Regions from separate parts of the Methylobacterium sp. J-118 genome, predicted to be linked through region 1. Evidence: predicted binding sites of a transcription regulator. Region 1 holds the regulator's gene; the other holds the start of a gene.
What was found. The regulator PhoB, encoded in region 1, activates phosphate uptake and scavenging genes when phosphate is short. The targets are predictions, from matches to a motif close to TGTCATNNANCTGTCAT.
Positions count from the first base shown of each region.

Region 2: the regulator PhoB is predicted to act here: its motif matches at 11,550-11,566, upstream of AC3IF3_RS13960 (inorganic phosphate transporter).

Region 1 covers NZ_JBYQFA010000001.1:476,560-491,432, reverse strand. Annotated here, with positions in the region: gene pstA (phosphate ABC transporter permease PstA) at 1-742, shown strand, start outside; gene pstB (phosphate ABC transporter ATP-binding protein PstB) at 768-1,598, shown strand; gene phoU (phosphate signaling complex protein PhoU) at 1,736-2,446, shown strand; gene phoB (phosphate regulon transcriptional regulator PhoB) at 2,581-3,276, shown strand; gene AC3IF3_RS02280 (protein-disulfide reductase DsbD family protein) at 3,354-5,504, opposite strand; gene AC3IF3_RS02275 (aminopeptidase P family protein) at 6,034-7,872, opposite strand; gene AC3IF3_RS02270 (hypothetical protein) at 7,902-8,321, shown strand; gene AC3IF3_RS02265 (response regulator) at 8,665-9,324, shown strand; gene AC3IF3_RS02260 (NAD-dependent succinate-semialdehyde dehydrogenase) at 9,396-10,868, opposite strand; gene AC3IF3_RS02255 (acyl CoA:acetate/3-ketoacid CoA transferase) at 10,861-12,873, opposite strand; gene phaC (class III poly(R)-hydroxyalkanoic acid synthase subunit PhaC) at 13,243-14,373, opposite strand; gene AC3IF3_RS02245 (poly(R)-hydroxyalkanoic acid synthase subunit PhaE) at 14,366-14,873, opposite strand, start outside.
Region 2 covers NZ_JBYQFA010000001.1:2,890,122-2,904,994, reverse strand. Annotated here, with positions in the region: gene phnH (phosphonate C-P lyase system protein PhnH) at 1-296, opposite strand, end outside; gene phnG (phosphonate C-P lyase system protein PhnG) at 299-769, opposite strand; gene phnF (phosphonate metabolism transcriptional regulator PhnF) at 849-1,592, shown strand; gene phnE (phosphonate ABC transporter, permease protein PhnE) at 1,599-2,465, opposite strand; gene phnE (phosphonate ABC transporter, permease protein PhnE) at 2,462-3,352, opposite strand; gene phnD (phosphonate ABC transporter substrate-binding protein) at 3,360-4,289, opposite strand; gene phnC (phosphonate ABC transporter ATP-binding protein) at 4,371-5,219, opposite strand; gene AC3IF3_RS13980 (LbetaH domain-containing protein) at 5,388-6,014, opposite strand; gene AC3IF3_RS13975 (DUF1045 domain-containing protein) at 6,007-6,693, opposite strand; gene AC3IF3_RS13970 (ceramide glucosyltransferase) at 6,726-7,874, opposite strand; gene AC3IF3_RS13965 (autotransporter family protein) at 7,993-11,190, opposite strand; gene AC3IF3_RS13960 (inorganic phosphate transporter) at 11,620-13,248, shown strand; gene AC3IF3_RS13955 (hypothetical protein) at 13,447-13,698, opposite strand; gene AC3IF3_RS13950 (Ros/MucR family transcriptional regulator) at 13,702-14,115, opposite strand; gene AC3IF3_RS13945 (helix-turn-helix domain-containing protein) at 14,366-14,873, shown strand, end outside.

The DNA of each region.
Region 1 (14,873 bases):
GCTGATCGTCCAGGGTGTGCGCGGGTTCACGTCGACCCTGCTGACCCAGCCGACGCCGGGACCCGGCAGCGAGGGCGGCGGCATCGCCAACGCGGTCCTCGGCAGCCTCGTGCTCACCACCATCGGCATCGTCATCGCGACCCCGGTCGGCGTGATGGCCGGAACCTTCCTGGCAGAATACGGCCGGACCTCGAAACTGTCCTTCGTGATCCGCTTCCTTAACGACATCCTGCTCTCGGCCCCGTCGATCCTGATCGGCCTGTTCATCTACACGCTGATGGTGCGACCGATGGGCAGCTATTCGGGCTGGGCCGGCGGCGTCGCCCTCGCCATCATCGCCACGCCCGTGATCGTGCGCACCACCGAGGACATGCTGAGCCTGGTCCCCGGCACCCTGCGGGAAGCGGGCGTGGCCCTGGGGGCGCCGCCCTCCACGGTGATCATGAAGGTGACCTGGCGGGCGGCCTCGGCCGGCATCGTCACCGGCATCATCCTGGCTCTGGCCCGCATCGCGGGCGAGACAGCCCCGCTCCTGTTCACGGCCCTCAACAACAACAGCTGGTTCAATGCCGACCTGATGGGCGGCATCCCGAACCTGCCCGTGATGATCTACCAATTCGCGCTCTCGCCGTATCCCAACTGGCAGCAGCTCGCCTGGGCCGGGGCACTCCTGATCACCATGACCATCCTCGCCCTCTCGGTCATCGCCCGCGTGGTGATCAAGCCGCAGCGTGCCCGCTGAAGCGCAAGCCCGAAGGATCAACCCGATGAGCACCGCCGCAGCGTCCGTCACCACCGACCGCCAGTTCCAGGCCTCCGCCAAGACCGTGGCCGACACCAATGCCCCCGTACGCATCGCCGTGAAGGGGCTGAACTTCTACTACGGCCATTTTCACGGCCTGAAGAACATCGACCTGAACTTCCACGACCGGCAGGTGACGGCCCTGATCGGCCCCTCGGGCTGCGGGAAGTCGACCCTGCTGCGGACCTTCAACCGGATCTACAGCCTCTATCCGGAGCAGCGCGCCGAGGGACAGATCCTTCTGGACGGCATGAACATCCTGGATCCCAAGATCGATCTCAACGATCTGCGCGCCCGGGTCGGCATGGTCTTCCAGAAGCCGACGCCGTTCCCGATGTCGATCTACGACAACGTCGCCTTCGGCATCCGCCTCTACGAGAAGCTGGGGAAATCGGATCTCGACGACCGGGTCGAGACGTCGCTGCGCAAGGCGGCGCTCTGGGACGAGGTGAAGGACAAGCTCAAGCAGTCCGGCATGGGCCTGTCGGGCGGCCAGCAGCAGCGCCTGTGCATCGCCCGCACCGTGGCCCAGCGCCCGGACGTCATCCTGTTCGACGAGCCGACCTCGGCGCTGGACCCGATCTCGACGGGGCGCATCGAGGAACTGATCGAGCAGCTGCGCGACGAATTCACCATCGCGATCGTCACCCACAACATGCAGCAGGCGGCGCGCATCTCGCAGTTCACCGCGTTCATGTATCTCGGCGAGCTCGTCGAAGTCGGGCCGACCGACAGGCTGTTCATGAACCCGACCGAGCGGCGGACGCAGGATTACATCACCGGCCGTTTCGGCTGATCAGCCTCGGAAACCGCACCCCCGCGGCGCTGCGCGCGAGCATAGCCGCCGCGGCCGGGTAAGATCTGCATCAGACCCGAGGCATCGCACGTCCCCGAGGCATCGCACGTCGCGGCCCCCATCGAAGGATCTCCCCCATGCCCGGCCATATCGTCTCGTCCTACGATACCGACCTGGAGAACCTGCGCCGCTCGATCTCGGAGATGGGCGGCGTGGCCGAGAAGATGACCGCCGAGGCAACCGACGCCCTCGTCCGGCGGGACGACGGGCTCGCCCAGGCGGTGATCCTCGCGGACAAGCGCCTCGACGCCCTCCAGCGGGACATCGAGGAGCGGTCCGTCCTGCTGATCGCCCGGCGCCAGCCGCTCGCGATCGACCTGCGCGAGACCATCTCGGCGATCCGCGTCTCGGGCGATCTCGAGCGGATCGGCGACCTCGCCAAGAACGTGGCGAAGCGTGTGGTTGCGATCTCCGATCAGGCCCCGGCACAGAAGATCGTGCTGGGCGTCCGCCACATGAGCGACCTCGCAGAGGGCCAGCTCAAGGACGTACTGGATGCCTACGCGAGTCGCGACATCGAGGCCGCCCATGACGTGTGGGAGCGCGACGGCGAGATCGATGCGCTGTACAATTCGCTGTTTCGCGAGCTCCTGACCTATATGATGGAGGATCCGCGCAACATTTCGTTCTGCACCCACCTGCTGTTCTGCGCCAAGAACGTCGAACGCATCGGCGACCACACCACCAATATCGCCGAGACCATCCACTATCTCGCCACCGGCGAGACTCTGGCGGGCGACCGGCCCAAGAACGATGCGTCGAACTACGCGACGGTCGAGCACGAATAGGTCCCGGAGCGAACCCACGGCGCCTCACCATCTTCGGGGCGGTCGCCGCGGCGACGGCTGGTTCCAGTTGAGACGGGCTGGGCCTCCAGAACGCGCGGCGGGTTCGCCCTTAGAACAGGTCATCGAACGTGAGCATGCAAGTCCTGATTGTCGAGGACGAGGAGGCACTGACCACGCTGCTGCGCTACAACCTGGAGGCCGAGGGCTTTCTGGTCGATACGGCGGCCCGCGGTGACGATGCGGAACTGCTCCTGGCCGAGCGCATGCCCGATCTGGTCCTGCTCGACTGGATGCTGCCGGGCCTCTCCGGGATCGAGCTCTGCCGCCGCATCCGCGCCCGGCGCGAGACCGAGCGTCTACCGGTGATCATGCTCACCGCCCGGGGGGAGGAGGGGGACCGGGTCCGCGGCCTCGGCACGGGCGCGGACGACTATATCGTCAAGCCGTTCTCGGTCCCGGAGCTGCTCGCCCGGATCCGCGCCCTCCTGCGCCGGGCCAAGCCCGCCCATGTCTCGGATCGGCTGGCCGCCGGGGATCTCGAACTCGACCGCACCGGCCACCGGGTGCGCCGCGCCGGCGAGGAGCTGCATCTCGGCCCCACCGAGTTCCGCCTGCTCGAATTCCTGATGCTCGCCCCGGGGCGGGTCTTCTCCCGGGAACAGCTCCTCGACGGGGTCTGGGGCCACGACGTCTATATCGACGAGCGCACCGTGGACGTGCATGTCGGGCGCCTGCGCAAGGCGCTGAACGGTCCGCGCCAGCCCGATCCGATCCGCACCGTCCGCGGCTCCGGATACGCCTTCGACGAGACCTTCTCGCTCGAGGCTTGAGCGGCGCGGTCTCTCGGATTCAAAATGTCCGGGATCCAGCCCGTTTGGAAACCCTGCATCGACACCGGCCGCGCTGCTCAGCGGGTCAGCGCGGCGCTCTTGTCGGCGGTCGGAACCGAGGCCAGAGCCTGAAGCACCGTCCCCTCGGTGAGGATCTGGGGCAGCACCAGAGGCTCCCCCGCGCCGGCATAGAGCAGGTATAGCGGCACGCCGCTCCGCCCGTGCTTTTCCAGGAGGCGGGTGATCTCGGGATTCTGGTTGGTCCAGTCGCCCTTCAGGTACGTCACGCCCCGCTCGGTCATCGCGGTCCGCACCGCCTTCGTGGAGAGGGAGGTGGTCTCGTTGACCGCGCAGGTGATGCACCAGGCCGCGGTCATGTTGACGAAGACAGGTCTGCCCGCGTTCACCAGCGTGTCCAGGCGCGCCTGGGTAAATGGCTCGGCGCCGCCGGTGAAGGCCTGCGCGCCCGGACCCGCACGGTCCTGCGGGAGGGTGAGCGCGAGGGCCGCGACGGCGAAGAGCGCCAGGGCCGCGCCGACCTGCGCGATCCGGGCGGCCCCGGGCGCAGCGCCGCGCCCGCGCTCCCAGGCCCAGGCGGCGAAGCCCACCAGCACCAAGCCGATCAACGCCGCCAGAAGGCCCCTCGGCTCGACCTGCTGCGCCAGGACCCAGATCAGCCAGGCCACGGTGGCATAGACCGGGAAGGCGAGCCCCTGCTTGAGGGTCTCCATCCAGGCGCCCGGCCGCGGCAGCGCCCGCAGGGCCGGCGGCCAGAGGGTCAGCGCCAGGAATGGCAGGGCCAGGCCGAGCCCGAGGCTCGCGAAGACGGCGAGCGCCACGCCGACGCTCTGGGTCAGGGCGAAGCCCACCGCCGAGCCCATGAACGGCGCCGTGCAGGGCGTCGCCACCAGCGTGGCGAGCACGCCGGTGAAGAACGAGCCGCTCAGGCCGGCGCGCCGGGCCAGCCCGTCGCCGAGACCGGCGAGCCGGCCCCCGATCTGAACCGCCCCGGACAGGTTCAGGCCCATCGCGAACAGCAGATAGGCGAGCCCCGCCACCACGGCGGGCGATTGCAGTTGGAAGCCCCAGCCGATCGCAGCCCCGCCGCCCTTCAGGGCGATCAGCAGGGCGGCGAGCCCCAGGAAGCTCGCCAGCACGCCGGCCGTGTAGGCGAAGCCGTGCAACCGGAGGCGGGCCGGGCTCTCGCCGGCATGCCGGACGAGACCCAGCACCTTGATCGACAGCACCGGGAAGACGCAGGGCATCAGGTTCAGGATCAAGCCGCCGAGGAAGGCGAAGGCGGCGGCGGTCGCGAGGGTCAGCGCATCCCCGTCGGGGACGGACGCCGGCCGCGGGGTCGCCGCGTCGACCGGCGGCCCAACGGCCGGGAGCATGGGCTCGTCGCCATACGCGAAGGCGAGGTGGCGGCTGCCGTCCTCCGTCACTTCGTCCAGGGTCAGCACGCCGGGAAGGGCCTCGGGCGCCGGATCGGTCGGGCTGCTCCGGGCGAGGGTGAGGTGCAGGCCGGTCCCGTCGGCCGACATCACCTGTGCGGCGGCATTGTCGATCGCGGTTTCGGCATAGGGGAAATAGGCGGCGTTCCGGACCGCGTCGGGCCGGAGGCCAGCCGCCGCGAAGTCGAGCCGCAGAGTGTCGCCCTGGCTCGACAGGCGCAGTGGCCAAAGCGCCGGTGCGGGGAGGGCGGCCCGGGCGCGGGCGAACAGGGCCGCGATGTCGGGATCGGGCCGCGGTGCCCCCACCGGCAGGGTCAGGGCGAGGTCCGCCGAGCCCGGCACGCATTCGGTTTCGCAGACGAGGTAGGTCAGCTTGGCCCGGATCTCCACCGGGGTCGCGGGATCGAGGCTCGGCGGCGGCGTCACGGGGACGAGGAGCGTGACCTCGCCCTCGTAGCCGTAATTCATCAGCGTCGCGATCGGGATGCGCTCCGGCGCCGGCCACCGGATCGCCCCGGCGTTGAAGCCGGCCGGCAGGGTCCAGGTGACCTCGGGCGGCAGCCCGGAATCCCCCGGATTGCGCCAGTAGACGTGCCAGCCGGGCTTCACCTGCATGCGCACGGCCAGGGTGAAGGGCTGCGCCCCCGTCACCGCGCCGGGCTCGGCCACGAGGCTCGACCGCACGAGATCCGGCGGCGTGCGCAGGCCCTGCGCCAAAGCGGGCGTGCAGCAGGCGGCGAGCAGCAGGAGTTGGAAGGCGAAGCGGCGGATCATGCTGTCCCTTCGCGCGCCGGGCGGGCGCGGTTTCACGCGCGGTCTCTTCGAGCCTGGGGCGGACTTTTCCGTGACGGACGCCTTATAGCGCGCCGAATCGATGCGTGTCCCGCACCCGGATGATCGACCCATGGGCCGCGACATCGACGGCCTTCAACCGCGGGGCTCAAAGAGCACCAGGTCGAGGAACGCCGTCCGTTGATCGTCCCGCAACCGGCAAAAGTGGTCGACTGCCGAGCGGGCGGAGTCCGAGGGCGGCGCGCGCATCTGTCGGAACGAACGACTGTGCGGGATCGTCATCGGCGGCCTGCCGCCGCTTCTGCAATTCCACGACCGCACGGGCGATCGAACGAAAGGGCGCCCAAATCCTCCAGCCGGCTCGGCGAGATACAGGGCACGTTGAGGCATGTGCCGATACGCTCCGGGACCACGGCCGGAGCGCGCACCGGCTTCGAGACATCTGTCGATCCGTTCTGCGCCGCGCGGCAGCACAAGAGCGGCCATCTTGCGCCCCAAGGCCGTAACGGCGTCAGCCCGGCAGCGGCGCCGTCGCCCGCTCCAGCCATGTGCGCGCGCCGGCATCAAGGACCGGTATCAGGACCTCGCGGACCCGCGCGTGATAGGCGTCGATCCAGATCCGCTCGCCCGGATCGAGCAGGTCCGGATCGATCAACCGCCGGTCGTAGGGCGCGAGCGTCAGCGTCTCGAAGCCGAGCATCGGGCGCTCGCCGCCCGCAACCGCGCGCGGCTCGACCAGGACGAGGTTCTCGATCCGGATGCCGTAGGCGCCGGCGGCGTAGTAGCCAGGCTCGTTCGACAGGATCATCCCAGGCTCCAGCGCCACCGTGCCGGTCTTGGCGATGCGCTGCGGCCCCTCGTGGACCGAGAGGAACGCCCCGACTCCATGGCCCGTGCCGTGGTCGAAATCGAGCCCCGCCTGCCAGAGGGGCGCCCGGGCGAAGGCGTCGATCTGGGCGCCGGTCGTGCCCCTCGGGAAGACCGCCCGGGCGATAGCGACGTGGCCCTTCAGCACCCGGGTGAAGCGATCGCGCATCGCGGCGCTCGGCTCCCCCATCGCGACGGTGCGGGTGATATCGGTGGTGCCGTCCAGGTATTGCGCCCCGGAATCGATCAGGAACAGCTCGCCGGGCCGGACCGCCCGGTCGCTAGCGCGGGTGACCCGGTAGTGGACGATCGCCCCATTCGGTCCGGATCCCGAGATCGTCGGAAACGACACGTCGCGCAGGTCGCCACCGGCGGCGCGGAAATCCTCCAGCGCCTCGACCACGGCGATCTCGGTGAGACCGCCCGCCGCGGCCGCATCGTCGAGCCAGGCGAGGAAGCGCACGACGCTCGCCCCGTCGCGGCCATGGGCATCGCGCGCGCCGGCGATCTCGGCGGCGTTCTTCACCGCCTTCATCCCGGTGATCGGATCCTTGCCGACATCGACGGTGCCGCCGGCCGCCTCGATCTTTTCCTTCAGGGCGACGGCGCCCGTCGCCGCATCGAGCCGGACCCGTACCCCGCTCAAGGATCCGAGCCCGTCCTCCAGCGCGGCCCGGGGCAGGATCTCGGCGACGGGGGCGAGGGCCGCGCGCAGGGCCGGGTCGACCTCCGCCGAGACCAGGAAGAGGCGTGCCAGCCCCTCGCGGGGCAGAATCGCGTAGCCGAGCGCCAGGGGCGTATGGCCGATATCGGCACCCCGCAGGTTGAACGCCCAGGCGAGGTTGTGAGGGTCCGAGATCACCAGGGCGTCGCAGCCGGCCTCGGCCAGGATCGCGCGCACCCGAACCAGCTTCTCCTCGACCGTCTCGCCCGCCAGGGCATCCGGGTGGCGGACGACCGGCCCGGCGGGCGGCTTCGGCCGGCCGGCCCAGACCGCGTCGACCAGATTCGGCACGGCGCGCATCGCGCCCCCCGCTTTGGTGGCGGCCCGGTCCAGGCGCGCGAGCCCGTCCGGCGTATGCAGCCACGGATCATAACCGAGCACGTGGTCGCGCTTGAGGTGAGCGCCGATCCACGCCTCCGGCGTCGACTCGGCCAGGGGCACGACCGTGAGGATGGCGGTATCGATTTGCTCGGGCGCCTGAAGGGTGTAGCGGCCGTCCACCACCAGGGCGGCGGAATCCGTCAGGATCACCGCGGTCCCGGCGGAGCCGGTGAAGCCGGTGAGCCAGGCCAGCCGCTCGGCATCGGCGGGCACGTATTCCGACTGATGCTCGTCGGCGCGCGGCACGACGAAACCGTCGAGGCCGGCCTCGCGCAGGGCCGACCGCAGCGCCTCGATCCGCTCGGCGCCCTTGCGGTGGCCCGGATCGTCGAAGGTCTGGAAGCGCTGGCGCGGTCGGGAAGGAGGCGGCTCGATCATGCGGCGAGGGTAGAGCGCCCGCCGCCAGGGTGGCAACCGGCCTGTTCGGCGCGCGTGCCGGTGACACGGCACGCGCGCGGGGCCGGCGGCGTCGAAGGAGCGATAGCCGCGACGGGTCCCTGTTTTACCGTGAAAAAATCGCGAACAATCTTATCACGCCGCGGGTTTTGGCCTATTTTCGAACCATGGCACGGCGCGTCTATTACTGGATCAGCGACGGACCGGACGGCACTTTCGACGCCGTAGTGACGATCGAACCCGAGACCGTGATCCGGCGCGACAGCTTCGCGTCGCTCGCCGAGGTCGAGGAGTGGATCGACGGTCTGCGCATTCTCATGGCGGCGCTCGGCGCGCCGGTAGCCCAGACAGACGCGGCCGATGCGCCGGCCTCGATCGAGGCCGAACCGGACAGGTTCTGCCGACCGGGGATTCTGCGCACGGCGCGCTAGCGGATCGGATTGTCGATCGAGTCGGTGAAGCGGAATCTTGCTGGTGGAGCGGACGGCGCTGAACGGGTAAGCGGCGACCCACCGGGCACCGCGCTCACGCGCCAGGATCGTGCAGCCCGTGGACGGGCCCTTGGCGAGAAGGCCGGCCCGGCCCGCGTCTGAAGTGCCAAGCCCCGGGATTGGGCCGCTGGCTCGCTCCGGGACGGCCCGCCGAGGCCCGGGGGTGCCAGCGGCTCCCTCAGCATCCGCTTGCGCCCCGGGGCCGCTTCGAGCAATCCTCGACCCTCCCGTCCCGGTTCTCGACGGCACCCGTGAGGTTTTCGAGAGAAGGACCGCGTTGTCCGTGCATCTGCTGATCGTCGACGACCACCCGCTGTTCCGGGACGCCCTGGCGGCCACGATTCGTCTCGCGCATCCGGACGCGGTGCTGGACGAGGCCGACGGCATCGAGGCGGCCTGCGCGGTGCTGGGGGCCAACCGGGGCATCGACCTGACGCTCCTCGACCTGTCGATGCGGGGCACCTCCGGCTTCGACGGGCTGATCTCGATCCGGGCGCGCTTCCCGCGCGTCCCGATCCTGATCGTCTCCGGTCACGAGGACCCGCGGATCATGCGCGAGGCCCTGCAGCACGGGGCGGCCGGCTTCGTCCCGAAGGCCATGGACAAGGCGACGCTCACCCGGGCGATCGACGCTGTGCTGAGCGGGTCGCTGTTCCTGCCGCCGGGCCTCACCGAGGCGGATGCGCCGGAATCCCGGTCCAAGAAGGCGCCGCTGCCTGAGCGCCTTGCCCGCCTCACCCCGCAGCAAGTGCGGGTTCTGATGATGATCCGGCAGGGCAAGCTGAACAAGCAGATCGCCCACGAGCTTCAGGTCGGCGACTCGACCGTGAAGGCCCATGTCTCGGAGATCCTGCGCAAGCTCGAAGTGATCAGCCGGACGCAGATCGTGATCGACACGGCGTCCCTCGACTTCGACCAGATCCACAACGCCCAGCCAGCCTGACGGTCGCCGGATCCGCAGGCGGGCAGTCGCGGGCCGCCGGTGGCGCCCGACAGCCCGCTTCCCGAGCGGCGTCAGCCGCCGAGCCCGCCGACGCAGAGGTACTTGGTGTTCAGGTAATCCTCGATGCCCTGGTAGGAGCCCTCGCGGCCGAGGCCGGATTCCTTCACGCCGCCGAAGGGCGCCACCTCAGTGGTGATGATCCCCTCGTTGATGCCGACCATGCCGTATTCCAGCGCCTCGGCGACCCGGAAGGTCCGGCCGAGGTCGCGGGTGTAGAAGTAGCAGGCGAGCCCGAACTCGGTGTCGTTGGCCAGGCGGATCGCCTCGGCCTCGTCGCGGAAGCGGAACAAAGGCGCCAGGGGCCCGAAAGTCTCCTCGCGGGCCACCGCCATGTCGGGGGTCGCGCCGGTGATCACCGTGGGCTCGAAGAACTGGCCGCCCAGCGCGTGCCGGTGGCCGCCGGCGATCACCCGACCGCCCTTCGCGACGGCGTCGCGGATATGCGCCTCGGTCTTCTCGATCGCCGCCATGTCGATCAGCGGACCCTGGGCCACGCCTTCCTCGGTGCCGTTGCCGACCTTCAGGCGGTTGGCCGCCTCGGCCATCTTCTCCGCGAAGGCGTCGTAGATCCCGTCCTGCACGAGGAAGCGATTGGTGCAGATGCAGGTCTGGCCGGAATTGCGGAACTTGGCGAGCATCGCACCGGCCACCGCCCGGTCGAGATCGGCGTCGTCGAACACGATGAACGGCGCGTTGCCGCCCAGTTCCATCGAGACCTTCTTCACCGTGTGGGAGGCCTGCTCCAGCAGCACCTTGCCGACCTCGGTGGAGCCGGTGAACGTGATTTTCTTGACCAAGGGGTTGCCGGTCATCTCCCCGCCAATCGCGCGGGCGGAGCCGGTGAGGATGCTCACCACCCCGGCCGGGAAACCCGCGCGCTCGCACAGCACGCCCCAGGCCAGCCCCGAGAGCGGCGTCTGCGAGGCGGGTTTGATCACGATCGGGCAGCCGGCCGCCAGCGCCGGGGCGATCTTGCGGGCGATCATCGAGGACGGGAAGTTCCACGGGGTGATCGCCGCGACCACGCCCACCGGTTCCTTGGTGACGAGGATCTTGCGGTCCCCCCAGGGGGAGGGGATCACGTCGCCGTAGACGCGCCGGGCCTCCTCGGCGAACCACAGCACGTAGGCCGCCGACATGGCGACCTCACCGCGGGATTCGGCCAGCGACTTGCCCTGCTCGGCGGTGAGGATCTGTGCGAGATCCTCCTGATGCTCGGTCACGAGCGCGGCGAGCTTGCGCAGCAGCACCGCGCGCTCGTTGGCGGTCATGGCGCGCCACGCCTGATAGGCCGCATGCGCCGCCTCGATCGCCTTGCGGGTCTCCGCGGCGCCGGCATTCGGCACCCGGGCGATCACCGCGCCGGTGGCCGGGTTGGTGACGTCGATGCTGCCGGAGCCGGCCTCCGACCATTGGCCGCCGATCAGGCAGGCTTCGACCAGGAGGGCGCGGTCCTTCAGGGACAGGGTTTCGGTCTCAGGCATTCAACGGTTCCTTCGGCGGCTGCGGCCTGTCGGGCTCGGACATGGCCGTCCGCGTCTTGAGCGGCACGCTCTGGGACGTATTCCTCGCCTGCGCCTCGGCTTTTGTCTCGAACACATGGGGAGCCAGATCGCGGCTCGCCAACGAGGCACCGAGTTTCAATCGCAGGAACGCGCTGGTCGTGTAGCGCGACGCGGTCTCGTAGTACCGCTTTTCCAGATAGGCGATCGCCGAGAAATAGGCGTCGCTCACCGTCGGGTCGATCTCGAACCCGTCGTAATTGGCGATCAGATGGACCTTGCGGCCGATCTCCTGGCAGGCACGCTCGTATTCCCGGCGCACCAGCTCGACATCGTCGATGGTCCGGACCTGAAAACCCTCCAGGTTCGAGAACAGGATGTTGCGCTCCGGATCGTAGCTGATCCGCTCCGCCATGGAGAGGCCGAGCAGCCAGGGTTCCAGCCCCATCACGGCCTCGCGGAACAGGCGGGGATCCATCGGCTTCGGATCGCGCACGATCGGCGTGAAGCCCATCCGGCCCAGGATGTCCCGTTCGATGTCGATTCCCGGGGCGACCTCGGCGAGTTCCATGCCGGCCCGGGTCCGGCGGAACACGCAGCGCTCGGTGACGTAGAGCACCGGTTGGCCGCGCTCGGCCGCGTAGGCCCCCGAGAAGGTCACCTGCTCGACCGCGGCGATGAATTTCTGGGAGCGGCCCTCGGCGAGGATGCGGACGCCGCCGTCCTCCACCGTCACCTTCAGCCCATCGGCCGTGAAGGTGCCGGCGAAGACGAGGCTCTTGGCGTTCTGCGAGATGTTGATGAAGCCGCCTGCGCCCGCGAGCCGCTTGCCGAAGCGGCTGACGTTGACGTTGCCCTCCGCGTCGCACTGGGCGAGCCCGAGGCAGGCGAGGTCGAGGCCGCCGCCGTCGTAGAAGTCGAATTGCTGGTTCTGGTGCAGCACCGCGGCCGGGTTCAGCGCGGCGCCGAAATCGAGCCCGCCCTGCGGCAGGCCGCCGATCACGCCGGGCTCGGCGGTGAGCGTCAGGTATTTGAGCACTCGCTCCTCGGCGGCGACCGCCGCGACCCCCTCGGGCATGCCGATCCCGAGATTGACCACGCCCCCCGGGGGCAATTCGAAGGCGCAGCGGCGGGCGACCACCTTGCGGGCGTCGAGGGCCATGGGCGGGATCCGGTCCAGCGGGACCCGCTGCCGGCCCGTGAAGGCATGGTTGTAGGGCGTGCCGTAGGTCTGGCGGTGGTTCTCGGGTTGGCTGAGCACTACGCAATCGACCAGGATGCCCGGCACCTGGACCTCGCGGGGGGCGAGCGAGCCGGCCTCGGCCAGCCGCTCGACCTGGGCGATGACGAAGCCGCCGGAGTTCTTGGCCGCCATGGCGGCGGCGAGATTGTCGAGGGTCAGCGCCTCCCGCTCCATGGTGATGTTGCCGGCGGGATCGGCCGTGGTGCCGCGGATCAGCGCGACGTTCACCGGGAAGGCCTTGTAGTGGAGCCAGGACTCGCCGCCGAGCTCGACCACGCTGACGAGGTCTTCCTGTGTCACCGCGTTGAGCTTGCCGCCCTCCAACCGCGGATCCACGAAGGTGCGCAGGCCGACCTTGGTGATGTGGCCCGGCGTATGGGCGGCGATCTCCCGGTAGAGGTGCGAGACCACGCCGAGCGGCAGGTTGTAGGCCTCGATCAGGCCCTCGACCGCCATCGCGCCGAGCTTCGGTACCAGGGCCCAATGGCCGCCGACCACGCGCTGCACGAGCCCCGGGATGGCGAGCCGGTTGAGGCCGCGCTCCTTGCCGTCTCCGGGGGCGGCGGCGAACATCAGCCCGATCCCGCGCGGGCCGGCGCCGGACTCGAACCGCCGGGCCAGCGCCAGGATCAGCTCGTCCGGCGTCCCGATGCCGACGAAGCCCGAGACCGCGACCATGTCGCCGTCCTGGAGGATGGCGATGGCCTCGTCGGCACTGACGATCTTGTTCTTCAGGCTGCCCATGGGGTGGTCCTCTGGGCCTGGCGCGCGCGCGTCTCCCTCCCCCCTCTGCGGGGGACTACGATGCCCCCCGATCTGCATCGAGCACTGGCGTTGGCGGCGGAGCGCGGCGCGCGCCCTCTCCCGTGCGGGAGGGGGTTGGGGTGAGGGGCGAGAAACTTCAGGATGGAACACACCAGAGACGTGCGTTCAGGGCGCGTCTCGTCCTGATAGTTCTCGTCCCTCACCCTGTCCCTCTCCCGCACGGGAGAGGGGACCTGCGCTTCATCCTGCCGCCGCAGCGCCGCGCGCACTGTGTGGGTCCCGCATTCTTCTCCGGAGAGAGGGGAGGGCGGGGGCGTCGCGCTTTGCGAGGACCGTGGCGCGATCATCCTATCCCCGCTCGCCCAGCCACTCGGCGATGCCCGACCCCAGCAACTTCTGCGCCTTGCCGCCGACGAAGACGCCGACATGGCCGCCGGGCAGGCCCATCTCGGTATAGTCGTCCGTGCCGATCTGATCCTTCAGCGCCTGCGAGGTGGCCGGCGGGATGATGTGGTCGTCCTGGGCGAAGACGTTCAGCACCGGGCAGGTGATGGCCTTCAGGTCCACCGTCCTGCCACCGAGCTCGAAGGCGCTCCGGACGAGCTTGTTGTCCTGGTAGAGGTCCTTCAGCCACTGCTTGGCGGCCTCGCCGGGATGGTCCGGACGGTCGGCGATCCACTTCTCCATGCGCAGGAAGTTCAGGAACTTCTTCTTGTCGTCCAGGGCGTCGAGCAGGTCGAGGTTGTACTTCGTCATGGTGCGCATCGGCGTCATCATCGAGAAGACCGAGCCCATGAACGACCCGGGCAGTGAGCCCTGCGCCTCGATCAGCCGGTCGATATCCTCGGGGGTGAGCGACCGCATCCAGACGTTGATGAAGCCGTGGCCGGCCCGCTCGTCCCGGACATCGGCGTGGAAGTCGATCGGCGTGATGGTCAGCACCATCGCGTTGACGGTCTCGGGGTAGAGCGCCGCGTAGCAGGTGGTGAAGACCCCGCCCTCGCAGATGCCGAGCAGGCTGATCCGCTCGCGCCCGGCCGCCTCCTGGATGAAGGCGACGCACTCGGCGAGGTAGCCGTCCACGTAATCGTCGATGGTGACGTAGCGGTCGGCCCGGCCCGGATTGCCCCAATCGACCACGTAGAGGTCGAGGCCGAGGTTCAGGAGGTTGCGGACCAGCGACCGGTCCTCCTGCAGGTCGGCCATCGTGTAGCGGCCGATCAGCCCGTAGACGATCAGCACCGGCGGCAGGCCTCGGCGCTGCGCGAGCGGCCGGTAGCGGTAGAGCCGGACCTTGTCCTGGCTCCAGACCAGATCCTTGGGCGTGGTGGCGATCTCCACGTCCGCGTCGCGCACCTCCGCGAACAGCTTGGCGCCCGCGCTGATGCGCTGGCCGAGGGCGCCGACCTCGGCCAGCATCTCGGCGGGGGAGAGGGCGAGCGGCACCGCCGGGCCCGTCGGACCGTCCCTGTCAGCCATGATGCATCTCCCCGTTGGCCGCGGCCCCGCCGCCGCGGGCCGGCCGCGCCGCCGCCATCCGGCGTTCCCGGCGCAGGGCCCGCACCTCTCGGCGCAGTTCGGTGAGGCTCCTGTGCACGTCGTCGAGTTCGGCCCGGGTCGGTTGGCCGTAGAAGTCCGCCAGGAAGGCGGCCAGATCCTGCTGCGCGAGGCGCAGATCGGTCGAGGCCTTGAGCACGGCGCGCTGCGAGGCCAGGAATTTCTCCGAGCGCTGGACCTCGAGCAGGATCGCGTTGGCGGTCTCGACCCAGCGCGTCACCATCGCCCGGGCGGAGGCGAAGCCCTCGCCGCGTTCGGCACGGGCGTTGGCCTCCTGGGCGAAGGTACCGGCAGCCCGCGTCCAGGCGTCGAGCATCACGGCCTGATGCTCGCCCTGCGTCCGGCGCAGAGCCGCCCAGGCGGTGAACACGGCCCCGTAGCGCCGTTCCGTCTGCCACAGGTCGGCGAGCTGCGGGCCCTCG
Region 2 (14,873 bases), 2.4 Mb from region 1:
TCGCCGATCAGCGCGAAGGCGGCCCCGGCCGGATCGTCGGTGAGGGGCGCCCCGGTGTGGAAGCGCAGATACACGGCGACCTCGGGGGCCGCCGCCAGGCCGGCATCGAGCCAGACCGGCGTGTCGGCATCGGTGAGCGCCAGCGCCACGGCGGCGAGTTCCGGGGTCAGCGGCGCCGGGGGCTCGAGGCCGGCTCGGAGCGGCCGGGGCCGCCCCGGCCGGGCGAGGGCATCCATCACCGCGCGGAACGTGTCCTGCGCATCGTGGACCGGATCGGCGAAACCGGGTGCGAGCATGCTCAGTCCTCCCCGCGGGCGACGGTCAGGAATTCGACGCGGGTGGCGGCGATGCGCCGTGCCGCCTGTCGGCGCGCCGCCTCGGTCCGGGCGGCCGCGCCGGCGAGGGCCGCCTCGACCCCGGCGCGCCGTGCCGAATCCTGCCAGAGGGCGTCGAGGATCGCGGCCAGCCGCGCCTTCGTGCGGTCGCGACCGAGATGGTAGGCGAAGCCGGTGCTGCCATCCGGGAGACGGATCGACGCCCGGGTCACGCTGACCTCGCCGAAATGGAACGGCCGCCCGTCGCCGCCGATCCGGCCCTCGGCCATCACCAGCCCGGTTTCCGGGGGGCGCAGATCCTCCGCCGCCGGGGCATCGAGGCACGCGACGGCGGCTTCGAGCTCACTCCGGCCGGCTTCGGCGCAGAGCGCCATCATCGCCCGCCGGGCTTCGATCCCGGGACCATTCTGCGGTCCCGTCGGGTTCGGGGTCATCGCGAATCCCTCCGTCGCATCGTTGTATAGATATATAGACAACTGGCGCCCCGGGCACAAATGAAGTTTGGATGACAGGATGGACGCACAGGAGCAGGCGCCCGGCCTCGTCCGGGGTGAGGGACTGGCGGCGTGGCGGCAGATCGCCGACGCCCTCACGGCCGAGATCGCCGCGGGATCCCACGCACCCGGGCAGCAGCTTCCCACCGAGGCGGCGCTCGCGGCGCGGTTCTCGGTGAACCGACACACGGTGCGCCGGGCCCTCGCCGCCCTGGCCGAGAGCGGCCTCGTGCGGGCCAGCCAGGGCCGGGGCACCTTCGTCGAGGACGCCCCGCTGGCCTACCCGATCGGGCCGCGCACCCGCTTCTCCGAGATCGTCGCCGGGGCCGGCCGCGAAGCCTGGGGCGACCTGATCGCCTCGGGCACCCGCCCGGCCGGCTCCGAGCAGGCGGCGGCGCTGGCGCTCCCCCCCGGCGCGCCGGTGCTGGAACTGCTGACGGTCCACCGGGCGGACGACACCCCGCTGTCGACGGCGCTGACCTGGCTGCCGCTGCCACGCTTTTCGGGCTTCGCCGAGGCCTATGCCGAGCGCGGCTCGATCACCCGGGCGCTGGCGGCCTGCGGCGTCCACGACTACACCCGGCTCTCGACGCGCATCCGCGCCCGCCCGGCCGATGCCCAGGAGGCGGGGCGCCTCGACATCGCCCCCGGGCGGGTTGTGATGGTCGTCTCGAGCGTCAACATCGACCAGGCGGGCGTGCCGATCCAGGCGAACCGCACCCTGTTCGCCGCCGACCGGGTGGAGCTGGTGATCGGCACGTGAGGCCGGTCAGCGCGCCGCCGGCCCGATCAGCGCCCGGCGCAGGCGGGTCGAGACCCCGTCGATCGCCGCCACGGTGACGAGGATCATCAGGACCAGGAAGGCGACCTGCCTCAGCTCCAGCACGCGGATCAGCTCGGTGAGATACTGGCCGATACCGCCGGCGCCGACGATGCCGATGATCGTGGCCGAGCGGGTGTTCGATTCGAAGAAGTACAGCACCTGGCTCGCCAGCACCGGCAGCACGGCGGGGATCAGGCCGAAGCGGATCCGGTGCAGGGCCGAGCCGCCCGAGGCGACGACGCCCTCGCCGGGCCGGCGGTCGCAGGTCTCGATCGCCTCGGAGAACAGCTTGCCGAACGCCCCGAAATCCGAGCACGCGATGGCGAGCGCCCCCGCGAAGGGGCCGAGCCCGACGACGTTGATCCAGATCAGCGCCCAGATCAGCACGTCCACCGAGCGCATGACGTCGAGGCCGCGGCGGACGGCGAAGCGCGCGAACGGGTTGGGGACGACATTCCGGGCGGCCAGGAACGCCACCGGGAAGGCCAGGATCGCCGCCGTCAGCGTGCCGAGGAAGGCGATGCCCAGGGTCTCGCCCAGCGCGTGCAGGAAGGTCCAGAACTGGCCCTCCGGGGACGGCGGCAGCATCAGCACCGCAAAGGTGCCGAGCCGCCCGAGCCCGTGGAGGATCCGCGCCACCGAGAAATCGAGGCGCCAATAGCCGAACGCCGCCAGTCCGAGGAGGAGGCCGATCACCCCGGCCAGGCGTGCCCGCGCCGCCCAGTCGATGCGGAACTGCGCCGGGTAGCGGGCGCGCAGCCGGGCGAGGTCGGCCCGGGCGGTCGCCCGCAGGGTCTCGGACCGCGCGCTCATCGTGCGTGCTCCGGGCCGATCAGCCGATGGCGGACCCGCTCGGTGGCGAGGTCGATGCAGAACACGGTGAGGATGATCAGCACGAGGATCGCGCTGACATCCGCATAGTAGAAGTTGCGGATCGCCACCAGGAATTCCTGGCCGATGCCGCCGGCGCCGACGAAGCCCATCACCCCCGCCCCGCGCACGTTGATCTCGAACCGCAGCAGCGCGTAGGAGGCGAAATTCGACAGCACCTGGGGCAGCACCGCGAAGCGCACGGTCTCGATCCACGTGGCGCCCGAGGCCGACAGGCCCTCGACGGGACGCATGTCGATGTTCTCGACCACCTCGGAGAACAGCTTGCCGAGCGCCCCCGTGGTGTGGATGGCGATGGCCAGCACGCCGACCATCGGCCCGAGGCCGAAGGCGATCACGAAGAGCAGCGCGAACACCACCTCGGGGACGGTGCGGCAGACCTCCAGGAAGCGCTTGGCGGCGATGCGCAGCAGGCGCGACCGCGCGAGGTTGGCGGCCGCCAGGAAGCTCAGGGCGAAGCCCGCGAGCCCGCCGAGCAGCGTGCCGAGATAGGCCATCAGCAGGGTCTCGCCCAGCAAGCCAAGCCAGTTCGGCAGGCCCCAGTACCAGGCGCGGACGTCCTCGATCGGATGGTCGAGGCCGATCGGCGGCAGGATCTCTTGGATATACGCGGTGAACTTGCCGATGTTCTCGATGAAGACCAGCGGCCGCACCTCGGCGGCGAGCCCGGCGAGCAGCGCCAGCACCGCGACGATCGCGAAGCCCGCCAGCGTGCGGCGGCGCGCGGCCCGGGTCGCCGCCGCGTAGAGGCCGGAGAGGGCGGCTTCCCGCTCCGGCGGCAGGGGTGTCGGGCCGTGCGAGGTCGGCATGCCCGGATCAGGACTTCTTGCGCTGCTCGTCGTTGAACTTCAGCATGTCGATGATCGGCTGATAATCCTTCAGCGTCACCGGGGTGAGGCCCTGGTCCTTGCCGTCCGACAGCCGGTCGAACGCCGCCTTGTCGGCGGTCGGCAGAGCGATGAAGGCCTGGCGGATCTTGGCCTTCAGGTCGTCGGGCAGGCTCGCCAGCACGGCGAAGGGGCCCTCCGGCAGGAAGTCGGACTTGAACACCACCCGGAAGTCCGACTGCTGCATCGGCGTGCCGTCCGGCTTCTTGAGCATGCCCTTGGCGGCCATGCGGGTGACCATCGTGTCGGTCTCGGAGTTCCAGAGATTGGCGGCGGCGTCGGCGGTGCCCTGGGTGAGCGCCAGGACGGCGTTCTCGTGGCTGCCGGCGTAGAAGGTCTTGGCGAAGAACTTCTCCACGTCGTAGCCGGCCCGCTTGAGGAAGAAGCGCGGCGCCTGGTTGCCGGAGGTGGAATTGGGGTCGACCAGAGCGAGGTTCTTGCCCTTGAGGTCCTCGACCGTCTTGTACGGGCTCGTGGCCAGCACGTAGACCACCGAATAGTAGCCCGAGGCGCCGGTCTCGTGCTTCTGGTTCACGATCGGCTCGATCTTCACCCCGGTCATCACCGCCCGGGCGAAGGAGGCGGGGCCGTACCAGGCGATCTGGATGTTGCCGGCGCGCTGGCCCTCGATCACGGCCGCGTAGTCGCTGGCGACCCGCAGCTTCACCGGCACGCCCAGGGTCTTGGTCAGGTAGGCGGTGAGCGGCGCCCAGCGATCGGCGGTGCCCGAGGCGTTCTCGGCGGGGATCACGCCCAGCGTCAGTTCGGGATACTGGGCCTTCCAGTCCTGGGCGGCGGCCGGCAGGCCGAGGAGCGCGAGGGCGGCGGCCGCGGCCGCGAGGGTGCGTCGGGTGATCATTGCGTTCTCCTGTGCGGGCCCTGGGGCAGGGCTCGGCCGGCCGGCCCCCTGCGCGCCGGGGTGACGGACATCGTTGTCGGCTCAGGCGCCGATCGCGGCTTCGCGGACCGGACGCGCGGGCATGGAGCCGGGCAGGCCCGGCATGGCCGCCCGCTGCTCCGCCTCGCGCTGCGCGGAATCGTCGAGCACCTCGCCGGCCTCCAGCCCGTAGAGCCGGCGCGCCACGTCCTCGGTGAGGTCGAAGGGGCCGCCCTCGAACACCACGCGGCCCGCCGCGAGGCCGACGAGGCGGTCGCAATAGGCGCGGGCGAGGTCGAGGGAATGCAGGTTGCACAGCACCGTGATGCCGTAGCGCCGGTTCACGTCGGCGAGCGCATCCATCACGAGGCGTGTGTTGCGCGGGTCGAGGGAGGCCACCGGCTCGTCGGCGAGCAGGATCTCGGGCTCCTGCACGAGGGCGCGGGCGATGGCGACGCGCTGCTGCTGCCCGCCCGACAGGCCATCGGCCCGCTGGCCGGCGAACTCGCCCATGTCGAAGCTCTCCAGGGCGGCGAGCGCCATGGCCCGGTCCGCGTCGGACCACAGGCGCATCAGGGCCCGGTGGCTCGGCACGTGACTGAGGCGCCCCATGAGCACGTTGGTCATCACGTCGAGGCGGCCGACGAGGTTGAATTGCTGGAAGATCATGGCGCAGCGGGTGCGCCAGTCCCGCAGGGCCCGGCCCCGCAGGGTCGTGACGTCCCGCCCGTCGTGGAGGATACGGCCCGAACTCGGATCCGCCAGCCGGTTGATCAGGCGCAGCAGCGTCGACTTGCCGGCACCCGAGCGGCCGATCACGCCGACGAAGCTGCCGGGCTCGATCCGCAACGAGACACCGTCGACCGCGCGCCGGTCGCCATACTGGCGCGTGAGATCTTCGATGACGAGCATGCATCCATCCGCGGCGGAATGGCCGCAGCTAAACGCCGCTTCTACGACGGTTGGATGACGAAGACCTCGGAATATCTATAGCCGACGAATGAATAGGGATCCGCGCGGGTATCTTACCGAGATGATGTCGCCGCCACGCGGACGAAGACGGTGTCCGCGGCGGCGATGTCACGCCGAAGCTTCGTGACGGTCCAGAAACGCTTCGATGGCGAGCCCGCGGAAATCCGGCAGCGCCCGGCGCAGGCGCGCGTGATCCCAGTCCCACCAGGCGAGGCGCTCCAGGCGCGCGGCGATCGCCTCGGGGAAGCGGGGCCGCACCGGCCGCGCGGGATTGCCGACCACGATCGTGTAGGGGGCGACATCGCGGGTGACGATCGCCCCCGCCCCGACCACCGCGCCGGTGCCGATGCGGCGGCCGGGCAGGACGACGACCCCGTGGCCGATCCAGACGTCGTGGCCGATCGTCACCGGGCTCGACCGGCGCCGGTCGAAGAAGGCGTCCTCGTCCGCCTCCTCCGGCCAGTAGGCGCGGGCCCGGTAGGTGAAATGCGCCTGCGATGCGCGCTCCATCGGATGGTTGCCGGGATTGATCCGCACGCTCGCGGCGATCGAGCAGAACTTGCCGATCGTCGTGTAGATCACCTCGCCGTCCTGGGCGATGTAGGAATAATCGTCCAGGACCGATTCGGTGATGCGGGTGCGGGCCCCGATCTCGGTGTAGTGGCCGAGGCGGCTTGCCTGGACCCGGGCGCTGGGATCGATGGCGGGCGCGAGCCCGAGGGGCTGGTCAGCCATGGGCGTCTCCGAAGGGCAGGCGCGCCAGGAGCCGGAACGGCCCGGACCCGTCCTGGGTCAGGAGGCACACCGCGTCGATCACGGCGGGCTCCGGGCCCGAGGCGGCATAGGCCGCGGCGAGGCGCCGGTGCCAGCCGTCGTGGTCGGGCCCCGGCAGGGCGTCGGTCAGGGTCATGTGGAAGCGGAAGGCCTCGAACACGTAGGGGTAGCCCCAGCGGTCGAGCAGCGCGCGGCCGCGGGAATCCAGCCGCTCCGGCCGGCGCTTCGCGCGCTCGGCCCCGGTCAGCGGCGCCCGGAACGGGTCGAGGGCGGCGACGCATTCGGCCGCGAGCAGGCCCAGACCCGGCGGCGGGGCCTCCGGCACCAGGGCGAGGAACGGTCCGAGCGCCGCGACCACCAGCGGCCCGAGCGGCACCGGCGGGTGCGCGGCGGCGAGGCCCCGGGCGGCGGCGACGAGATCGGCCTCCGCGGTCCCCGGCGCGAGGCGCAGCGGCGCCTTGAGGGTCGCGTGGAAACCGTAGAGCCGGGCCCCCGCCGTGACCGCAGCGAGGCCGCCCGGTGTCTCCGGATGCGGGACCGTCCGCCCGGACGCGTTGTCGTAGCCGAGCACGGCGTTGCCGAACGCCTCCAGACGCGAGCCCGGAGCAGGGAGCCAGTACAGGGCGTAGCGGCGCGACACGTCCAAAGCCTCCGGGTATCTCGCGGCATTCCTCAGGCCGTCGGCGCGTAGCTCCGGGCGTCGGCGGGCCGGCGCGGACGGACATCCATGGCGTTGCCGCGCCACACGATGGCGCTCTGCACCCAGGCGCCCAGCCAGATCGCCGGGATCAGGAGATCGCGCACCAGGAAGACCGCCGGCATGCGGGGCGAGCGATGCCAGCCCGCGCGGACCGCGAGCCAGTGCTCGGCTCCGTAGCACAGGACCGCGATACCCGCAGCGCCGGAAAGTCCGGCGAGGCTGCCGGACCACAGCGCCAGCAGCAGCGCCGGCAGCAGGACGCCGCTGCCGATCTCCGGGATGAAGAACAGCGGGAAGGTCACCCGCCGCAACCGGGCCCAGCGCAGCTGCCGCGCCCAGACCTCCCGGAAGCCGCGGGGTCCCAGGGGCTGCTCGAAGGGGCTCGCCACGAGATGGACGCGCTTGCCGGCGGCCCGGACCAGCTTGGTGGCGGCCGCGTCCTCGGCGATCTCGGCGGCGAGCGCCTGGAGGCCGCCCTGCGCTTCCAGGAACGGCTTGTGCCACAGCATGCTCTTGCCCTGCGCGAAACCCAGGCCGAACGCCTCGGCGGCGTATTGCCAGCGCGCCTGCAGGGTGTTGAGGAAGGCGCACTCGACCTCGGCCATGAAGCTGCCCGGGCGCGCGCCGGCCGGGGTCGAGCAGACGAGGCCGGTCTCCTCCCGCCACGCGGCCTGGAGGCACTGGAGGTAATCCGGCGGCATGGCCACGTTGGAATCGGCCAGCACCACCCAATCGTGGGCGGCGGCGCGCCAGCCGGGCAGGCAGTTGTTCAGCTTCGGGTTCTCGCTGACGCGCTCGTCGCCGCGGATCAGGCGGGCCGGCACGTGGGGATGGGCGGCGATCAGGCGCTCCACCAGCGGCACGATCGGATCGGCCGGATCGGCCACGCAGAAGATCAGCTCGTAGGCCGGATAGTCGAGGCGGAAGCTCCGGGTCAGCATCTCCTCGCTGTAGGCCTCGACCCCGTGGAGCGGGCGGACCAGGGAGACGGGCGCCCCCGCCGGAAACCGCGACGGCCCGTGGCTTCGGCCGATGCGCCGGCCCGCGATGGCGATGCTGCCGATCTGGACGAGGGCCAGGAGCGCGCCGAGGGCGAGGGCCGGCACCGTGGCGTCAATCATGCGGGATCCCCCGTTGGCGTCCTGAGCGGCCCGGTCGCTAGCGGCCGGACCGCGTCAGTCGTGTGACACGCACGGGATGCGGGCCGGATATTGCCGGCCCGCGGTCGCGGCGTGGTCCTCAGAACCGGAGGGTGAAGTTGCCCTTGACGGCCTGATCCTGGGCCCGGGTGCCGGTCTGGCCGGTATAGGCGACGCCGAGGCTCGCGTTCGGCGCCACCGCCAGGTCCAGGCCGACCTCCGCCACCAGCGCGTCCCGGTCGATCGGAACGCCCGCGCTCAGGAAGGCCGGGCCGGTGCCGAAGCGCAGCAGCGCCGCCGGCACCACGTCCCCGAACGCCCTCCGGTATCCGATGAGCCCCCGCAGCGTCACCGGCAGACCCAGGCCCAGGTCCAGGCTGGTCTGCGCCCGCAGCCCGACGGTGGCCGCCCCGAGGTCGTAGTCGCGCGCGAAACTCGTCAGCGCCGCCGCGCCCCCGGCCTCCGCGAAGGCGTCCCGCCGGATCCCGACATAGGCCCCGCCCACGAACGGCTCCAGATAGGCCGCCGCCGGCTGGACCGCCGCCGCCGCGCCGTCCTTCGACACCAGCACCGCCGGCGCCGGCGCGCCCAGCACGATCTTCCAGCCGAGCTCGCCGAAGCCCTGCAGGGTGTGGCCGCCGCCATGCCCGGTCAGCGTGTCCGACAGCCCGTACAGCACCGCCCGCCGGGTGCGCGTATCCGTGTCGGCGTAAATCACGCCCAGCCGCAGCGAGACCGGCCCCAACTCGGCGCCGCCGTAGACGCCGCCGAACCCGCTCTTGAGCGTCGCGCTCTCCGCCCGGCTCAGGCCGCCGCTCCGCCCGGCGCTGTCGAGATTGGCCTCCGTGTAGCCGCCGACCACGCCGAAGCGCAGCCCGCCCGGCAGGCGTACATCCGCGCCGGCGGCGAAGCCCGCGATCTGCCGGTCGAGGTCGAAGGCGTTGCCGCCCCCGCCGGCCGTGCCGAACGCCCCGAAGCCCTGGCCCCAGAGCCCGAAGACCTGCGGGTCGAGGGTGCGCACCGGCACCCCCGCCACCACCGGCGCCCGGCCCGGCAGATCGGCCGTGTAGGCGGCCGGCAGGCTTCCGTAATCGAGCCCGGTGCCGGGATTGCCCCAGCGCAGGCGGTCGAGCACCGCCTCGCGCACGAAGAACGCGGTCTCGTAGGCGGTCGAGACCGTGCTGGCGTGGATGTCGCCGGCGAGCGCCCGGAAGGCGGCGCCGGCCTCGCCCGTGGTGAAGCCGGACGCGGCGTCGTAGAGCCGGCCGGCGCCGCCCGCCTGGATGGCGTCGGCCGCGGCCGCGCCGTTGCGGCCGGTGGCGGAGCTGGAGAACGCCACGTCGTTGCGGGTGAGCGTCAGGTCGACCTCGTTGGCCAGGTAGCGCAGGCCCGGGCTGAGGAAGGCGAGGTTCGACGTGACGCCGGCGAACTGGCCCGAGACGCCGCCGCCGGCGGTGAGGATCGCGTAGGTGGTGCGCGGGCTGTAGCTGCCCGAGGCGGCCAGCACCTGGACGGTGCCCCCCGACAGGGCGGCGGCGCCGCCGGCCGCGATCCGGTCGGCCTGGCCGGCGGCGTTGGCCTCGACCTGGTAGGTCGAGCCGGGCGCGAAGGCGACCGCGCCGGTGACCGAGAGCGTGCCGATCGCGGTGCCCGGCGCCACCGTGCCCCCGGACAGGGCGCTGATCCCGCCGACCGTGCCCGATCCGCCGAGCAGGCCGCCGGAGCCCACGAAGGCGGTGCCCGCGATGGTGCCGTTGGCGTAGAGGGCGCCGCCCTGGCCGATGGCGACATCGATGGCCAGGCTGTCGGCGGTGTCCATCCGCAGGGTGCCGGTCACGTTTCCGAAGTACCCGGCGGCGGAGTACAGGTCGATGCGGCTCCAGTAGCTCAGCGCGCTGCCGTAGAAGGCGGCCAGCGCGTTGGTCTCGGTGTTGACCAGGATCTGGTTGATGGTTCCCGTGGACAGCTGGCCGTAGAGGCCGCCGCCGGGCGCCAGGGTGCGGGCGGCGGTGGTGGAGCCGCCGTAGAGGGGGGCCAGCAGGATCGACGCGTCCGGCCCGTTGGCGGGGGCCTGCTCGCGGGGGGCCTGGGCGAGGCTCAGGGTCGGCAGGCCGTAGGTGAGCCGGCTCTGGTAGGTGGCATGGTTGGCGGCCGACGGGAGGTAGGGGTTGCCGGCGCCGTTGGCCGCGCTGCCGGCGCAGGCCGCGACGGTGTTGCCGCACTGGGCGGCGAGGTAGGCCTGGATCTGGCCCTGGGCCTGGACGAACTGGTTGGGCAGGTTGATCGCCGTGCCGGTCACCGCGGCGTTGTTGATGTAGGCCGGGTTGGTGAAGGCCTGGGCGAGATCGTAGGCGGCGAGCGCCCGGCTGCCGATGATGTCGAGGGGGTAGTGCACGCCCAGCACGATGCGGTTGTTGGCGTAGTCGGCGGCGCGCAGCAGCATATTTTGGTATTGCTGGGGCACCAGCATCGCCAGGAGGATGCCGTCCGTGAAGGCGTAGGTGGTGTGCCCGCTCGGGAAGGACGGGTTGGTGGCGATCCCGTTGAGCGCGGTCGGGTCGAAGGCGTTGTACTGGGACGGCGCCACCTGCACCGGCCGCGAGGATCCGTAGACGTCCTGGCCCGCTTGCGTGTTGGTGACGCCGTAGGCGAGGTCGTAGACGCTGTTGGTGGTGTTGGGCAGGCCGTTATAGGTCGGCAGGGTGTAGCCGGCCGGGGCCACGGCGGGCACCGCCACGTAGTTGGCCGGGGTCACGCTCGGATTGGTGGCCGCGCCGTTGGCGAAGTAGTTCTTGGCGACGCCGAGATTGTTCCCGGAGAAGGTGTAGGCGCCGGCCAGCAGGCTGACGACGCTGCCGAGGGGGCCGTTCACGCCCGGCGCGACGCCGCGCTGGTAGATCGGCCCGAGCTGGGCGCCGAGGCCGCCGACGAGCTGCTGGGGCACGATGCCGTTGATCGCCGTCTGGGCCGGCAGGCCGCCCGCGAGGTTGGCGGCCACCCCGTAGGTGCCGAGCCCCGAGGCGGACAGGTCGTTGCTGATCGAGCCGAGCAGGTTCTTGTCGCTGATCGCGTTCTGCTGCTGGGACAGGCCGGCCGCGTTGTTGAGCGCCACCCCCTGCGACAGGTTGAGCTGCAGCGTCCGCTGACCGGTCGCGGTGGCGTTGAGCGCCAGATAGGGGGCCAGGAGATTGAGCACGTTGACGTCGGACGGCGTCGTGTTGGCGGTCTGTGCCTGCGCGCCCGGCCCGAATACCGCGACCGTCAAGGCCGCGATCGAGATCCCGTGTCGTAACGTCATGTCTGGCCCCCAAAGCCGCGGCCATTCGGCCTGCGGCGGGAGGTTTAGCGAAATACGCGGCTCCGCCAGCGTCATAATTAAGTCATCTTCAGCAGAATCGCTGCGTGTCGCATCGAAGCAACAGATCGATAACTTAGCCAGCACAGCAAAGTCCCGGTCTTCATCTGTCGGGAAACCGCCGAACATCCTCACCGCGAGGCGAAAGCTCTGCGCGTGCCGTAACCCCGTCGGCCGACAGGGGCACGCGCGGCGCGGCGAAGGCGGATGCATCGCGCGGGCCGCCCGGCCGAAGTGGTTCCAGCACTGCGCAGTCCTTCGCCGCGCGAATGGTGTGACCCGCAACCCGGATCGAAGGGTGCCGTCACCGAAGCGTCACGCGCGGATCTTAATCCCGCATTCACCAGCACAACCGGTTCCGCGCGAGGGTTCATGTCCGATTCTGCCGTGATCCCCTCGGGGATCCTAGGGAACAGGCCCGCGGGCGGGCCGCGCCTCGAACATCGGATCCATCCCGGCGGGGTGATCGCGTTCCTGCTCGTCCTGGTGGCGGGGCTCGGCTACGCGGTGGTGAGCCTGATCACCGACATGAACGCGGTCGGCGAGGCACCGCTGGCCTACGGCGCCTTCGCGCTCCTCGGCCTCGCCCTGCTGATCGCCCTCGCCTTCGAGTTCGTGAACGGGTTCCACGACACCGCCAACGCGGTCGCCACGGTGATCTACACCCACTCGCTGCCGCCGCTCGTGGCGGTGATCTGGTCGGGCTTCTTCAACTTCCTCGGCGTGATGCTCTCCTCCGGCGCGGTGGCCTACGCCATCGTCACGCTGCTGCCGGTGGAGCTGATCCTGAACGTCGGCTCTGGGGCGGGCTACGCGATGATCTTCGCGCTGCTGCTGGCGGCGATCATCTGGAACCTCGGGACCTGGGCCATGGGCCTGCCGAACTCGTCCTCCCACGCCCTGATCGGATCGGTGCTGGGCGTCGGCCTCGCCAACCAGCTGATGAGCGGCGGCGACGGCACCTCGGGCGTCGACTGGGGCCAGGCGCTCAACGTGTTCAAGGCGCTGCTGTTCTCACCGGTCTGCGGCTTCGTGCTGGCGGCGCTGCTGCTGCTCGCCCTGAAATTCGCCGTGCGCCGCAAGGACCTCTACGAGGCGCCGAAGGGCGACGCCCCCCCGCCCCTGTGGATCCGGGGCATGCTGATCCTCACCTGCACGCTGGTCTCGTTCTTCCACGGCGGCAATGACGGGCAGAAGGGCATGGGCCTGATCATGCTGATCCTGATCGGCGCCGCCCCCACCGCCTACGCCCTGAACCGCACCATGTCGGACGACACGACGCCGGCCTTCATTCAGACCTCGACGGCGGCAAGCCAGGTGTTCTCCGCCCACGCCCCCGGTGCCGCGGCGCCGGATGCCGCCGCGGCGCGCCGGACTGTGACGGAGGCGCTGAAGACCAAGGCGGTGAACACGCCTCCGGTCTACGCGGCCCTATCCGTGCTCTCCACCGACATCGCCGCCAGCGTGAAGAACTACGGTGCGATCCGGACCGTGCCGGCCGCCCAGACGCAGAACCTGCGCAGCGACATGTATCTCGCCGCCGACGCGGTGCGTGTCCTGCCGAACGCGGGTGCCGATCTCTCGGAGGCCGAGAAGGCGACGCTGAAGCGCTACGCGGGGCTGCTCAACGACGGCACGCGCTACATCCCGGGCTGGGTGAAGGTCTGCGTGGCCCTGGCGCTCGGCCTCGGCACCATGGTCGGGTGGCGGCGCATCGTCGTGACCGTGGGCGAGAAGATCGGCAAGACGCACCTGACCTACGCGCAGGGTGCCTCCGCCGAGATCGTGGCCGCCGGCACGATCGGGCTGGCCGAACTCTACGGATTGCCGGTCTCGACCACCCACATCCTGTCCTCGGGCGTCGCCGGGACGATGGCGGCCAACGGCTCGGGCCTGCAGATGTCGACCGTGCGCAACATGGCGCTGGCCTGGATCATGACCCTCCCGGCCGCCATCACGCTCGCCGCCGGACTGTTCTTCATCCTGCGTCACCTGTTCTGACACGGCGCACGCGGCGTCCCGGACTCCGAAGCCGGGACGCCGCGCCACGTTCCGAGTCGCATCGTCCCGGACGCCGATCCCCGGCCTCCGGGACGATTCCGTTTCGCAGCCGGTCGGACCGGCCGGCCCGCCCCGCACGCCCCCCCGGGCGCGGAGCGGGCGGCCTGCGCCCCGCCGGCTGCGGCGCCCCCCGGCGCCTCAGGAACTCGCCATCGCCCGGACGAAGGCCAGGCAGGTCCGGCGCGCGGCCGCATTCTCGATCCCCGCGAAGATGGTGACGAGATCGGCCGCCTGCCTGACGGCTTCGTCCTGCCGGTCCTTGTCCGGGAAGAAGGACGCGAGCGGCACATCCAGCGCCTTCGCGAGGCAGGCGAGTGTATGTTCGGTCCGGGCCGAATCGGCGGATGACGCGGGCCGCTGGTTCGGCCCGTGCGAGCAGCGGAGCGCCATCGCTCAGGCCGCCCGGTGGCCGAGCTGGATCGCCTTGGCGATCTGCGATCGCTTGGCGGCGTAGCCCGGGGCGACCATCGGGTAATCGGCCGGCAGCCCGTATTGGAGGCGGTAGCGCTCCGGGGTGAGCCCGTGGGCGGTGAGGTGGCGCTTCAGGGTCTTGTAGGACCGGCCGTCGATGAAGCTGATCAGGCCATCATGCTGGATCGAGGCCTCGACCTGCCCCGCATTCGGCCCGGCCCAGCTCGATCCGACCTTCGCCTGGCCGTCGCGCAGATCCGAGATCGCCATGTGCACCTGATCGATCAGATCCGGCAGATCCGCGATGCCGACGGCGTTCCGGGACACGTAGGCCGCCACGATGGCACCGACCTTCTGCAGCATGAAGGTGGGGTGGTGTTCTTTGAGGTTGTCCATTTCGAGCATCGCCATCTGTTGAACCTCTGCGGGATCGTCGAGTTTTTCCCGTAGTGCCTTGCGGCAGATCGGGAATCGCTCGGATCCGAGAGGCGCTCGGGAGACCGAACTATTGTTTACCTCAAGTACGTTTCCCGTCACTTCTTGAGGATGCAGATGATATACAATATGTGTCGATTCGTGCTTGTCCGATGGCGCGAGGATTCTTGACCAGCTGCGCAAACGGGTGGGCGTAGGGGTAAATTTACCAATGCAGCCGCTGTTTTCGACCGACGGTACGCACCCCAAAGACAGCTTCCCGCTCTGGCGCGACCTCCTGCGCCAGCGGCAGTTGCCGATCGAGGTCGAGCGCCTCGATGATTCTCCGTTCGAAGGCCGGCTCGATGTCGCCGCGGTCGGCCCGCTGCTTCTGACCCGCATCGCGCAGGGCGCTGTCCGCAACGAGGCCACGCCCGAACTCCTGCGGCGCCTCAGGAAGGGCGACACGCTCGTCGTGCTGTTCAAGCTCGCCGGATCCCTGCTCGTGCAGCAGGACGAGCGCACGGCGGGCCAGCGGCCGGGCGATGTCTGCGTGCTCGACCACCGTCCGGCCGTGCTCGAATCCGGTCCGGGCAGCCAGTCCATGTTCCTGGAACTGCCGCGGCAGCGCCTGGAGAGCCGGCTCGGGCCCGCCCGGCTCTACACGGCCCTGCCCATCGGCGCGGAACTCGGCTCCGCGACGCTCGTCAGGACGTTCTTTCACGATCTGATCCAGGTGC